DNA from 4 places in the Viridibacillus sp. FSL H8-0110 genome. Region 1 is predicted to be linked to each of the others. Evidence: riboswitches for the same ligand, from Rfam matches in the RefSeq annotation. Region 1 holds a riboswitch; each other region holds the start of a gene.
The links. A riboswitch is a leader RNA that binds a small molecule or an ion and turns the genes downstream of it on or off. The one in region 1 is predicted to bind cobalamin.

Region 1 (3,219 bases):
TTTAGGAGCCGTTTTATCAGCTACTTTTAATGTGAATGCTTTGCTCTTATTTTTAGATGCATCTGTAACATAAATTTTCAATGTTGAATTAGCTTTTTGCTTTTTGATTGTTAAAGAGTATGTGCCTTTTGTAGATGCAGTAGTTGATGCTAGTAGCTTAGAGCCGTTATAAATCGTAACTTTCGCTCCTGCTTCAGCTTTGCCTTTAACAATTGTTGTTTGATCACTAACTTTATTAGCTGTTGCTACTTCAGGTGCTGTAATGTCAAATTTAAGTGACTCTGCAGCATCAGACATATCATAAATACGGTTTTTGCCTTTTACAAAGCGGTCATATGCAGCAAGTGCACGTAATCCTTGATCTGAAGACATTAAGTTTGGAATTTTAAGTGATAAACCGCTTTTTAATCCACCTGTAGCACTATCTACAAAACTTACTAGGTTAGAAACAGCCCAGTTACCATTACCTTTGACGAAACGTGGATCCGTCTTTGGATTTGTTTGATTAGACGTTAAATTGATGATGAATTGAGATACCGTTTCAGGGCTGTCACCTTTTGCCCACTCTGAGTAGAAACCACCTTGTTCACCTAGTTCTTTACCTAAATAATCATTTGCTTTTTCAACTGCTGCTTTTACCTTGTCATCCTTTGTATAAGGTGCTAAAGCCGTAGCCGTCATTGATGTTGAATCTTTATCAGATCCATAATCTAGAGCCCACGCAAATGATCCATCTTCAAATTGATCTTTTACTAAATCATTTACTAATTTAGTTCTTGTAATCTCTGCATATTTCGATTCCGTTGATAAATCATAATTTTTCGTATCAATAGCATTTAAGAAATGAAATTTATTCCCATTAGTTAATTTTTCTGCTTTTTCTGTAGCTAAATATGTATCATACATAGACTTAACTAAATCATATCCCCCAATATTACGTGGATCTTTGTTGATTGCTGTTAGTGCAATAATGACTTTTGAATATTTACCAACGTCTTCAGAGATTTTGCCATCTTTACTTTTAACCTCTTTGACTAGATTATTGTAATAAGTTTCATAGTATTTAGATGGAACTGGTACGCTAGCACGAGCGAAATCAGTTACGTAGTCTTCATCACCAAATGATGGATTCGGCACTTGTTGTAGTAAAAATGCCGCTGTTGAATTTAGAACGTTTTTATAACTGACATCTTTCGCTGGTACTTGAACTGTCGCTGACGTATTTTCTGCAGCGTTTACTGTCGACAATTGTCCTGGTAGTTGTGAAAACGCTAATAAACTTGCCATACCGATTGGTGCTGCCCATTTTCTTACCCATTTACTTTTGTACATGTTGAAATCCCCCATATCTTTTTGTGAATTATTAGTAGTTTTCACTTCAAAAGGATACAAAAAAATGTAAAAGGGCAAAAAAATATCCCTTTACACAATGCAAAGAGATTTTGGACGGCGAAATGCCAGAAAAATGTACAGTTATATACAAAAAGGCCTTCGATGCTCCAAATCTCCCCCTCGAAGATTGAAACTACATTATAAAAGCAGGTCTCCTGGCTTGTGTATCTATTTACTCTTGTTCCTTCCCAGCGCATTATACATGCACCAGTGGTTTGCAACAATTTCATCCACACTTACAGTAGCGGGGCTGCATCGGATTTACACCGATTTCCCTTTTAGCTTATGATCAACATAAGCACTCTTATAAGAACTATTTAATTGTCTATTAATCTAAAGTATTTCATAAAAGTTTTAGAATGTAAATTAATATTTTTTATTGTATTAAAATTCAGACTTTTTCGTATTAAAACAATAAAAACATAATAAAACCCTACCTGTTTTTAGCAAAGGGTAGGGTTTTTATAAAATTACTATGGCATCAGACTTCGTAATCATCGCTTCCCTTCGTATGTTGATTGAATGCGTTTAACTGCTCTACTGTTAAGTTTCTCACGTAAAGATAAAAATTCATCGACTCCATACCATAATTTTCACAAGCTAGACAATACGTTTCATAACCTTCTCTATACATTTCCATGTGGATACCCTCCTGTTATATAACAAATTAATTATTTTTTATTACTATATAACAGCCAGAGTTATCTGTCAATTGATTCATCAAAAAATATTTACCGTTTTTTCAACATAAAAACACCAAACTTTTTAATTGAAAGTTTGGTGTTTTATATTAAATAATCGATGTCCCAGTCTTAACTTTGTCCTTCGTAACAAGACTTACTACAACAAATGCTACTAAAGATAAGATAATCGGCAACGTAACCGTATGCATACCTAATACACTTGGCATTATTTGATCAATGTAGATATAAGATGAAATCCCGATAATCATCGATGCAATTGCACCGTATTTGTTTCCTGTTTTCCAGTAGAGACCAAATACAACCGGCCATAAGAATACAGATTCCAATCCACCGAAAGCAAATAAGTTCAGCCAAATAAGTAAATCTGGTGGACGTAGAGCTACTAGTACCACTGCTATCCCAATAACTGTAGTCACATAGAAACTTGCTTTTTTAATCTGTGCATCTGATGCAGTTGGTTTTATATAGTTTAAGTAAATATCCTTTACCACAGTTGAACTTACTAAAATAAGTAAAGCATTGACGGTAGACATAATGGCCGCCATTGGAGCAGCTAGAACAATTCCTGCTAAATAAGGGGGTAATACTTTTAGCGTTAGTAAAGGCATCACTTTATCGCCTATTTCTACGCCTGGTAATACTGGACGTGCTAGTACACCGATTAAATGCATGCCAAACATAACTGTAGCAAGTGCAATTGTGCCAATGATAATGGCTGTATGCATGCCTTTTGAGTTTTTATATGACATGGCACGAACGGCAATTTGAGGTAAGCCAATAACACCTATCCCAATTAAAATCCAAAATGTCGAAACATATAATGGCGTTAAACTACGATCTGCCCCATAAGGAGATACAAGGTTTGGATTTTCAGCTACTAAATCACTCATGATATTCGATATTCCACCACCAGCAATAACCGTAGCGACAAGTAAAATAACTGTCCCAATGACCATTACAGAACCTTGTACTGCATCTGTTAATGCTACTGCACGGAAACCGCCAATAATCACATAAATTAATACAGCACCTGCAAAGATAAACAATGCAGTAGAATAGTTTAAGCCTGTTAATGACTCAATTAATCGCGCTCCACCAATCCACTGAGCTGCCATAGAAGCAA
Region 2 (3,219 bases), 1.4 Mb from region 1:
CTTAATAAGATGAATAAAAGAACATTGTATAAACAACAGCAACTGTTTGAATTTTAGAACAGTTGCTTGCTCTTTATAAAATATATTTTGGCACATTAATATGGTTTATCTAAATAATATCAAATTTTTTTGAAATAGTAGTTGAAAATAGAACCCCTCCATTTTAAACACCCCATTGAATAAATCATTTATATCTATAATAAGAAGCATACACTTTGCTATTAGTATACAGAAATACTAATATTCTATCGAAAATTCAATCAATAATTTATATTCAACATAAATCCTTTTTTAAATTACATGTAAATAATATTATGAATATTTGTATTACATTATGGTAAGATGGTGATACAACTGAATAATGTGTAGAATTGGGTGCACTATTTTCAATAGATAGCTGCTTAAAAGGGAAATCGGTTAGAATCCGATGCTGTCCCGCAACTGTATGTAGGAGCAAACTTTTAGATCCACTGTTAGAACTGTAATGGGAAGGGAAAAGTGAGCGATGATGACAAGCCAGGAGACCTGCCTAGTTTAGTACACACCAAAAACCTACGTGGATAGGAGGTGTTATGTGATAATGAATAGAAACCCTATTTATATGATCACTGTACGACAGCGTATTAGAGAAAGCGTTTGGACTAATGAGGATTTAGAAGCGATTAAAACTTCTGTTTCTCTGTTTAGAAACGTTTATTCTAGTATGTATTGTCGAAACAGGGAACATATTAATTAATCATAAAAACATCTTTTATTAATTGATAAAAGATGTTTTTTTATTGAACAGATAAGGGGAATATGAATGAATATTGAAGAGTTTAAATTACAGTTAAAATCGAGGGTGATGCTCTCACAAGTAACAGATACAGTTTGTACTTTATTACAGGCGAAGAACGTGATTGAAAGCTCCATTGAAAATTGTGAAATTGAAAATATTGAAGAAGAATTAGGAAAGCTAGAAAAGGCTTATACAAGTGTATATAACGAACTTGTATATTACCCACATGATTTGATTGAAGCTAGTATTGATTAAAAGATGAAAGTGTAACTAATAATTATACTAAAAAAACTGTATTTAACGGTTTGGTAATCATATAAAATATAATTATTTTTATATTTAGAATATACTGAACAATTTATGGTTTGTGTGTTATAGTAAGTGAACAATTGAATATCGTGTAGGCTAAGGTGCGCTATCTTAAATAGATAGTCGCTTAAAAGGGAAATCGGTTAGAATCCGATGCTGTCCCGCAACTGTATGTTGGAGCAAACTTTAAAATCCACTGTTAGATTTGTGATGGGAAGGAAAAGTAAGCGATGATGACAAGCCAGGAGACCTGCCTTAGTTTAGTACACACCAAAAAACCTACGCGGATAGGAGGTGTTAGAGAGATTTTTTCAAGGATTATTATATCCTAGTACGATAAGCGAATTTGAAAGGGAATAGTGTGTCATTTTTTATTATTCCTGATTTTTTTCGATATTTACTATATTAAAAATCATCAACCACCTTTTAATGTTTTTCATTAATTGGTGGTTTTTTATTGAATTGGAGGATTGAAAGATGAAAAGTACAGTTATTGGATATCCATATATCGGGCCTAATCGTGAATGGAAAAAAACTATCGAAGCTTTTTGGTCAAAAGAAATAAGTGAACAACAATTCGAAGCTCAGATGAAAGAGTATAGATTAGCAAATATTCAAGTTCAGCTAGATGCAAAGATTGACTTAGTAACCGTAGGTGATTTTACATACTACGATCGTATGTTAGATTTAGCAGCAATGTTTGGAATTATTCCTGCACGTTATAAATGGAATTCAGATTTAGTATCTCTAGAAACTTACTACGCTATGGCACGTGGAAATCAATCTGCTTCTGCAAGTGAAATGACAAAGTGGTTTAATACGAACTATCACTATATTGTACCTGAGTATGAAGGACAAACTTTAAAATTATTGAACAATAAACCATTACGCTATTATTTAGAAGCGAAGGAAAACTTTAATACAGAGCTAAAGCCTACAATTATAGGCCCAGGGACATTTTATTTTTTAACAAAAGAAGTTGCAACGCTGAATAAGCCGTCATATTTACTTCAGTTAATCAAAGTCTATAGTCAACTATTGAGTGAACTTTCTGCAGCAGGTGCAAAATGGATTCAAATAGAAGAACCGATTCTATCAACTTCTTTATCTAAGGATGATATGGAACTAATCTCAGAAATATATGAACAACTAAACACTGTAAATTACTCTAGTAAATTGCTGCTGCAAACATATTTCGAGTCAGTAGAATGGTATGAAGAATTGATTAAATTACCTGTAGAAGGCATCGGGCTAGACTTTGTACATGGTCTAGAAGAGAATATTTCTAATATCAAAAAAATTGGATTTCCAAAAGATAAGGTTCTAGCAGCGGGAATTATTAATGGTCGTGACATTTGGATTACTCCTTTACAACAATCATCTGAAATGCTAATTGAATTAGAAAGTTTAGTTTCCCCTAATCATCTGTGGATTCAGCCATCATGTAGCCTAATGCATGTGCCAGTAAGTCTAACAGCAGAAACGAAATTATCAAAAGAGTTATATGAAAACTTAGCATTTGCTAATGAAAAGTTACAAGAGTTGGCTATTTTGAAAAACGCTTTGACAAATAATCGTGATGCGGATCAAGAGGCCTTCGAACAAAACAGATTAACTAGAGAATTGCTAAATAGCAGCTCAGTACGTCAACAAGGAGAAGTCCAGAAGAATATTAAAAGGTTGAGTGAAATTCAAATAACTCGTCAATCATCATATGCTATTCGAAAAGATCGTCAGCAAAAGATTTTACAATTACCAGACTTTCCGACAACAACAATTGGTAGCTTTCCGCAAACAGCTGAAGTGAAGCGCAATCGTTCACAGTTGAAAAAAGGACTAATTGATAAGGAACAACATGATGATTTCATAAAAAAAGAAATAAATAAATGGATTACGTACCAAGAAGAACTAGAACTTGATGTTTTAGTTCATGGTGAATTTGAAAGAACAGATATGGTTGAATACTTTGGAGAAAAGCTTGTTGGATTTGCATTTACAGAAAAAGCATGGGTCGTTTCATATGGATCACGTTGCGTTAAACCACCAATTATTTATGGAGATGTTAAGTGGGAAAAACCAATGACGCTCGATGAAACAGTGTACGCACAATCGTTAACAACTAAACCTGTTAA
Region 3 (3,219 bases), 1.6 Mb from region 1:
TTAACGCAATTAACAATGAAATTAATGCACCTAAAAATGAACTAACGATAATCCCTGTTAAAATCAGCGTTTCCATTTTCATAGTTCGATCAACTAATCGTGCAAAAGCCATTACACCCATCATCGCCAATAAGGCCCCTAGCATGCTGAAGGCTGGTAATGTGTATATACCAAAAATAGGGGTCGAAATGCCGAAAAAGAGCGTCACCACAGCACCTACCGAGGCACCAGATGACACTCCTAACGTATACGGATCGGCGAGAGGATTTTTCAGCAATCCTTGGAAAGCAGCGCCCGCAATGGCCAGTGAGGCTCCTACTAACCCTGCAAGCACAACACGCGGCATGCGTATTTTCCACAATATATTCGTCGCTGTTGGATCCGCTGCCGTATTCCATAACGTACTAATTGGTACTTTTACAGAACCAATTGATACACCTAGCCAAATGCTAACAATTAAAATCACAAAGGCTATGGTGTACCCTAAAATGGTTTTCCTCACTCAAAAGCCTCTGGATATACTGCTTTTGCAATGACCTCTAATCCTTCAGCAAGACGAGGACCTGTACGGCTTGTTAAGTTCGCATCAACTTGAACAACTGCATCATTTTTAACAGCTGTGATACTATCAAATCCTTGGCGTTTTTTCACCTTCTCGACAATATTTTTCACATGGTTGTATTTCACAATAATTGTATCTGGATTACGTTTCACAATTTCCTCAGAGTCAATTTGGAACCAGCCTGTTTGATCTGCTGTGACGTTTTTAATATTAGCTAGATCAAACATTTCTTGCATAAATGTATCTTTACCCGCAGTGTAAATATTAGGTTCGTCTGTTGTTTCGACGAATGCTGATTTTTGTTTTACATCTTTCACTTTAACTTGTACTTCTTTTACTTTTGCTTTCATATCATCAGTAATCTTCTTAGCCTCATCTGCTTTACCTGTAATGTGGCCTATTTGTTCAATTGTTTTATACGTTTCATCAAAATTCTCAGCATTTTTTACAACGAAAACTTTCAATCCTGCATCACGTAATTGTTGGAGACCTGCTTCAGAAGTACCTAAAAGTGTTTCGTGTGCAAAAACAACTTCTGGATTTAAGCTAATAATTTTCTCGGCGTTAAATTCCATCCCACCGATTTTTTCTTTTTTCGTTGCCGCTTTAGGATAATCATCATTATCCGATACAGCAATAATTTCTTTTTCTAATCCTAACGCGAAAAGAATTTCTGTGTTACTTGGTACCAATGTAATAATGCTCTTTGGTGCTTCTGTAAATTTCACATCATTGCCAAGTGCATCAGTCTCTGTTAATGGATACCCTGCTACCTGTTGCTCTGTCGCTGATTCACTATTTTCCTTTTTCTTCGTATCTTCCGTTTGGCCACAGCCTACTAATACGCCTAGTGCTAAAACAAACACTAAACAAAATTGCCATATTTTCTTCATTTACATTTCCTCCTTGTTCATAAAAAAATCTCTCGTTTTACGACGAGAGATACGATGACAGTGAATATATACATAGCTGTACTAAAATGCACTTTTACTGACACCATTTCTATCCGCGTAGTTCTAATTGGTGGTCTCCATGTTGGTAGGTCTCCTGGCTCGTGATCACAGCTTGCCGTGCCTTCCCAAAGTGTTATACTTTAGTGACAAATTACGACTTACTCACACATACAGTGGCGGGACCGCGTCGGATTTACACCGACTTCCCTTTTCTCTTTACTGAATCAAAGTAAAGAACCATCATGTTTCACAATATACAATTGTTATTACATCGTGTTCAATTATACAGAAAATTAAATACTTGTCCAAGATGTTACTAGGCTTGGTGGAACTATTAGCAATAACACATTGTGACATGAATCGATGAAGTCTAGCTATTTTATCTTTAACTAGCGCAATTTTTTTCTTTCATTTGTTCTTTATAAAAACCAAAAGACTATTCCACACTTATTCAGTGAGAAATAGTCTTTTTATAAGTACCTCTTAGATTCACAAGCTTATTCAACCTCAGTAGCTAAAAGGGTATTTCTGTCATTACATTTTCTCAGGTGCTGATACGCCAATAAGTTTTAGTGCGTTGGCGATTGTAGTACGAACTGCTGTAATTAGAGATAAACGTGCTTCTGAGCGATCTTTGTTATCAGCATCTAATACTTTTTCAGCATTGTAGAAGCTGTGGAAAGTTGCTGCTAGTTCTTGAATGTAGTTAGTAATACGGTGTGGTGTGCGATTCTTCGCAGCATCCGCAACAACTTGTGGGAAGTCCCCTACTTTTTTCAAGACATCAATTTCTTTCTCTGCATTAAGAAGATTTAAATGTTCTTTAGATGCTGCTAATCCTTGTTCTTTTGCTTGGCGCAAGATTGAAGAAATACGAGCATGTGCATATTGTGCATAGTAAACAGGGTTTTCATTTGATTGCTTAACAGCTAGGTCAAGGTCAAAGTCCATATGTGAATCACCTGCACGCATTGCAAAGTTATAACGTACTGCGTCTAAGCCAACTTCTTCAACAAGTTCGCGTAAAGTAACCGCGTTACCTGTACGTTTACTCATTTTCACTTTTTCGCCGTCTTTCATTAAGTTCACCATTTGAATGATTTCAACTTCTAATGTGTCACGATCATAACCAAGTGCTTCGATTGCTGCTTTCATACGCGGGATATAGCCATGGTGGTCAGCTCCCCAAATGTTGATAAGTTTAGTGAATCCACGTTGAATTTTATCTTCATGGTATGAAATATCTGGTGTTAAATATGTGTAAGAGCCATCATTTTTTATAAGTACGCGATCTTTATCGTCGCCAAATGTTGTCGAGCGGAACCAAGTAGCGCCTTCTTCTTCAAATACATGACCATTCGCACGAAGTTTTTCTAGAGCCGTTTCAACTTTACCTGATTTATAAAGTGATGTCTCAGAATACCAAACGTCAAAGTCTACACGGAAGTTTGCTAAGTCTTTTTGTAATTTACCAAGCTCTAATTTCAAGCCATGCTCACGGAAAAATTCAAAGCGCTCTTCATCTGATTTACTTAGAATCGAATCACCAAACTCAGCAGCTAATTTACCTGCGATATCGATAATATCTTGACCATGATAACCGTCTTCAGGCATAGAAGCATCTAAGCCTAACGATTGTTTGTAGCGAGCTTCTAAAGATGCTGCTAAATTATTGATTTGATTACCTGCATCATTGATGTAGTA
Region 4 (3,219 bases), 1.7 Mb from region 1:
GCAGCGGGCATTCAAACTAACTCAGGTAAAATTTTATCGTCAGAAGAAATTACGAAAAAAGCACTTAGCTACGTAAAAGGTACAGTATACAAAGTAGAGTTGGACAAAGAAAAAGGTGTTCAAGTATATGAAATTGATGTGCGAGGCAAAAGTAAAGAATACGAATTAACATTAGATGCTAAAACGGGAAAGTTACTAGAGAAGAAAACAGAGACTACAAAAGTTTCTAATTCAGTAAATAATAAAAAAGTAATTGGTTTAGCAAAAGCGAAAGAAATAGCATTGAAATCGGTTAAGGGCTCTGTAAAAAAAGCGAAGTTAGATCGTGAAGATGGTATTTACGAAATTGAAATCATTAGAGCTGGATATGAATACGATTTTGATATCAATGCGTACACAGGGAAAATTGTGAAAAAAGAAAAAGAGAGAATTTCAAAAAAAGTAGTAACTGGAAAAGTGATTGGTTTAGAGAAAGCGAAGCAAATAGCTTTAAATAATGTTGGTGGTACTGTACAAAAAGCCAAACTAGATAAAAGTGATGGCGTATACGAAATCGAAATTATTAATGGTACAACAGAATATGATTTTGAAATCGATGCAAAAACAGGGAAAATCCTTAAAAAAGAATCAGAAGTAGCTGACGATGTAATCACAACTACTAAACCAAATACTCCTAACACTGGCGATTCAGCAAATCCTTCAACACCTGCAAAAGTAATAGGCATTACAAAAGCCAAAGAAATTGCTTTACAAAATGTTAATGGTACAGTAAAAAAAGCAGGATATGACCGTGAAGATGGCGTATATGAATTTGAGATTTTAACTGCTGATTATGAATATGATATCGATGTCGATGCAGTAACTGGGAAAGCTATGATTACAGATAAAGAAAGAATTACAAAAGTACCAAATCCAACAACAACTTTCATCGGTGAGCAAAAAGCTTCTCAAATTGCTTTAACAAAAGCAAAAGGAACAATTACTAAAATTGAATTAGATGAAGAAGATGGCGTTTATGAAATTGAAGTAAAAGATGGCATGTATGAATACGAATTAGAAATTGACGCTAAGACTGGTGCCATTCTTGATTTCGAAAAAGAGTATGAAGACGACTAATCTTTAATAAAATAGTTCTTTGGCTACCTAAAATATAATTTTGGGTAGTTTTTTATTATTTTCATACTTAAAAACAATCCTAACCTACTGTTTTGTAAAAATAAAATAGACTTTATAGGAAATTATAAAACATTTTTCGTAGGTCTTTTGCTTTCATTTACTTTAATTTTACGATTCTACTTGTCTGATAGGAACACAATATGTTAGATTAGATTAATCAATAAAACACAATATATAGTATGTGAGCGAAAAAAGGTACCATATACGGTTTAAAAGGGAATTCGGAAGAGAAACCGAAGCTGTCCCCGCAACTGTGAATGCGGACAACTGTCAATTAACCACTGAGCAATGCTTGGGAAGGATGACAATTGGATGATGCATGAGCCAGTAGACCTGCCTTTTTCGCATGACGACACTTTCTTCGGGGGTTGAGGAGTTGAAGCGAGAGACTTTACATTGAACAATTTACTTTTGATTACAAAAGTATTTTTTTGTTGTGATTTCGCCTGCTTCCAATTTTAAAACCTAGAGCGATGGCTCTGCCGAAGAAGGCAGATTCATCGCTTTTTATATTTGTAAAAAAGGAGACGACAATATGGTCCAATTAATGACATATGAAAGAGCAATATTATTATCTCAATTAGAGGAAGAGTTTGGTAGAGAAGAAATTAGCCAGCTTATTAGAAAGTCTGAACGCTGGGAAAATAAGAATCCAGAAGGAACTGACGCTGAATGGACAAAGGCGATGAGCTTAGAAGCGTTAAGCTTTTTAGATGAAGAAGACACATATTGGACATTCGTTGCAGCTCGCTTATTATTGGCGGGTGTTTATAGAGAAGCATCTACAGTACGCCAATTAGAAGTAGGACAGGTATACACAGCATTTGCTATACAAGTTGAGAAGCTTGTCGAAAAAGGTTTATATGATCCAGCTTTAACAAAATCATATACAAAACAGGAACTTGAAGAAATTGGTCTAATGCTTGAACCTAAACGAGATGAAATCTTTACATATATCGGATTGAAAACATTATTGGACCGTTATGTTACGCGAGATTATGACAAAACACCAATTGAATTGCCCCAAGAGCGTTGGATGATTATAGCGATGACACTTATGCAAAATGAAAAAACAGATCGCCTTGCGAAAATTAAAGAGTCTTACTGGGCAATGAGTAATTTATATATGACGACTGCTACTCCTACATTATCAAATGCAGGTAAAACGCATGGTCAATTATCAAGTTGCTTTATCGATACAGTAGATGACAGTTTACAAAGTATTTATGATTCAAATACTGATGTTGCGACACTTTCGAAATTTGGCGGTGGTATCGGTGTCTATATGGGGAAAGTACGTAGTCGTGGATCATCTATTCGTGGCTTCAAAGGAGCTTCAAGTGGTGTTGTTCCTTGGATTAAACAATTGAATAATACAGCAGTATCAGTAGATCAATTAGGTCAACGCCAAGGCGCGATTGCTATTTATCTTGATATTTGGCATAAAGATATATTCCCATTCCTTGATTTGAAATTAAATAACGGTGATGAACGTATGCGCGCACATGATATTTTCACAGGCGTTAGTTTACCTGATATTTTCATGGAGGCTGTTGAAGCACGTGAAGATTGGTACTTATTTGACCCGCATGAAATTCGCGAAGTAATGGGCTTTAATCTAGAAGATTACTATGACGAAAAACGTGGACAAGGATCATTCCGAGAGAAATACGAAGCTTGCTTAGCGAACCCAATATTAACGCGTGAAGCTGTACCAGCAATTGATATCATGAAACGTATTATGCGTAGCCAATTAGAAACTGGTGTGCCGTTCATGTTCTACCGTGATGAAGTAAACCGTAAAAACCCAAATAAGCATGAAGGTATGATTTACTCAAGTAATTTATGTACGGAAATTTTCCAAAACATGAGCGCTACTAAGTTCGAATCAATTACATTAGAAGATGATGTTATTGTAACGCGCCGCAAACCTGGAGATTTCGTTGTATGTAACTTATCATCTATCAATCTTGGACGAGCTGTACCTGCTGAAGCTTTAGAAAGATTAATCCCAATTCAAGTGCGTATGTTAGATAATGTTAT

Region 2: it holds a riboswitch for cobalamin, as region 1 does, so the genes downstream of both, metE (5-methyltetrahydropteroyltriglutamate--homocysteine S-methyltransferase) here and MHH98_RS11525 (Ig-like domain-containing protein) in region 1, are expected to answer to the same signal.
Region 3: it holds a riboswitch for cobalamin, as region 1 does, so the genes downstream of both, MHH98_RS19355 (helical backbone metal receptor) here and MHH98_RS11525 (Ig-like domain-containing protein) in region 1, are expected to answer to the same signal.
Region 4: it holds a riboswitch for cobalamin, as region 1 does, so the genes downstream of both, MHH98_RS19875 (ribonucleoside-diphosphate reductase subunit alpha) here and MHH98_RS11525 (Ig-like domain-containing protein) in region 1, are expected to answer to the same signal.

What each region holds. Positions count from the first base shown of each region.
Region 1 is NZ_JBBOPJ010000001.1:2,303,185-2,306,403, forward strand. It holds gene MHH98_RS11525 (Ig-like domain-containing protein) at 1-1,332, opposite strand, end outside; cobalamin riboswitch at 1,521-1,713, opposite strand; gene MHH98_RS11530 (hypothetical protein) at 1,874-2,032, opposite strand; gene panF (sodium/pantothenate symporter) at 2,183-3,219, opposite strand, start outside.
Region 2 is NZ_JBBOPJ010000001.1:877,650-880,868, forward strand. It holds cobalamin riboswitch at 357-547, shown strand; gene MHH98_RS04435 (hypothetical protein) at 803-1,033, shown strand; cobalamin riboswitch at 1,170-1,359, shown strand; gene metE (5-methyltetrahydropteroyltriglutamate--homocysteine S-methyltransferase) at 1,565-3,219, shown strand, end outside.
Region 3 is NZ_JBBOPJ010000001.1:3,896,966-3,900,184, forward strand. It holds gene MHH98_RS19350 (FecCD family ABC transporter permease) at 1-490, opposite strand, end outside; gene MHH98_RS19355 (helical backbone metal receptor) at 499-1,455, opposite strand; cobalamin riboswitch at 1,583-1,772, opposite strand; gene argS (arginine--tRNA ligase) at 2,050-3,219, opposite strand, start outside.
Region 4 is NZ_JBBOPJ010000001.1:4,015,452-4,018,670, reverse strand. It holds gene MHH98_RS19880 (PepSY domain-containing protein) at 1-1,116, shown strand, start outside; cobalamin riboswitch at 1,353-1,531, shown strand; gene MHH98_RS19875 (ribonucleoside-diphosphate reductase subunit alpha) at 1,712-3,219, shown strand, end outside.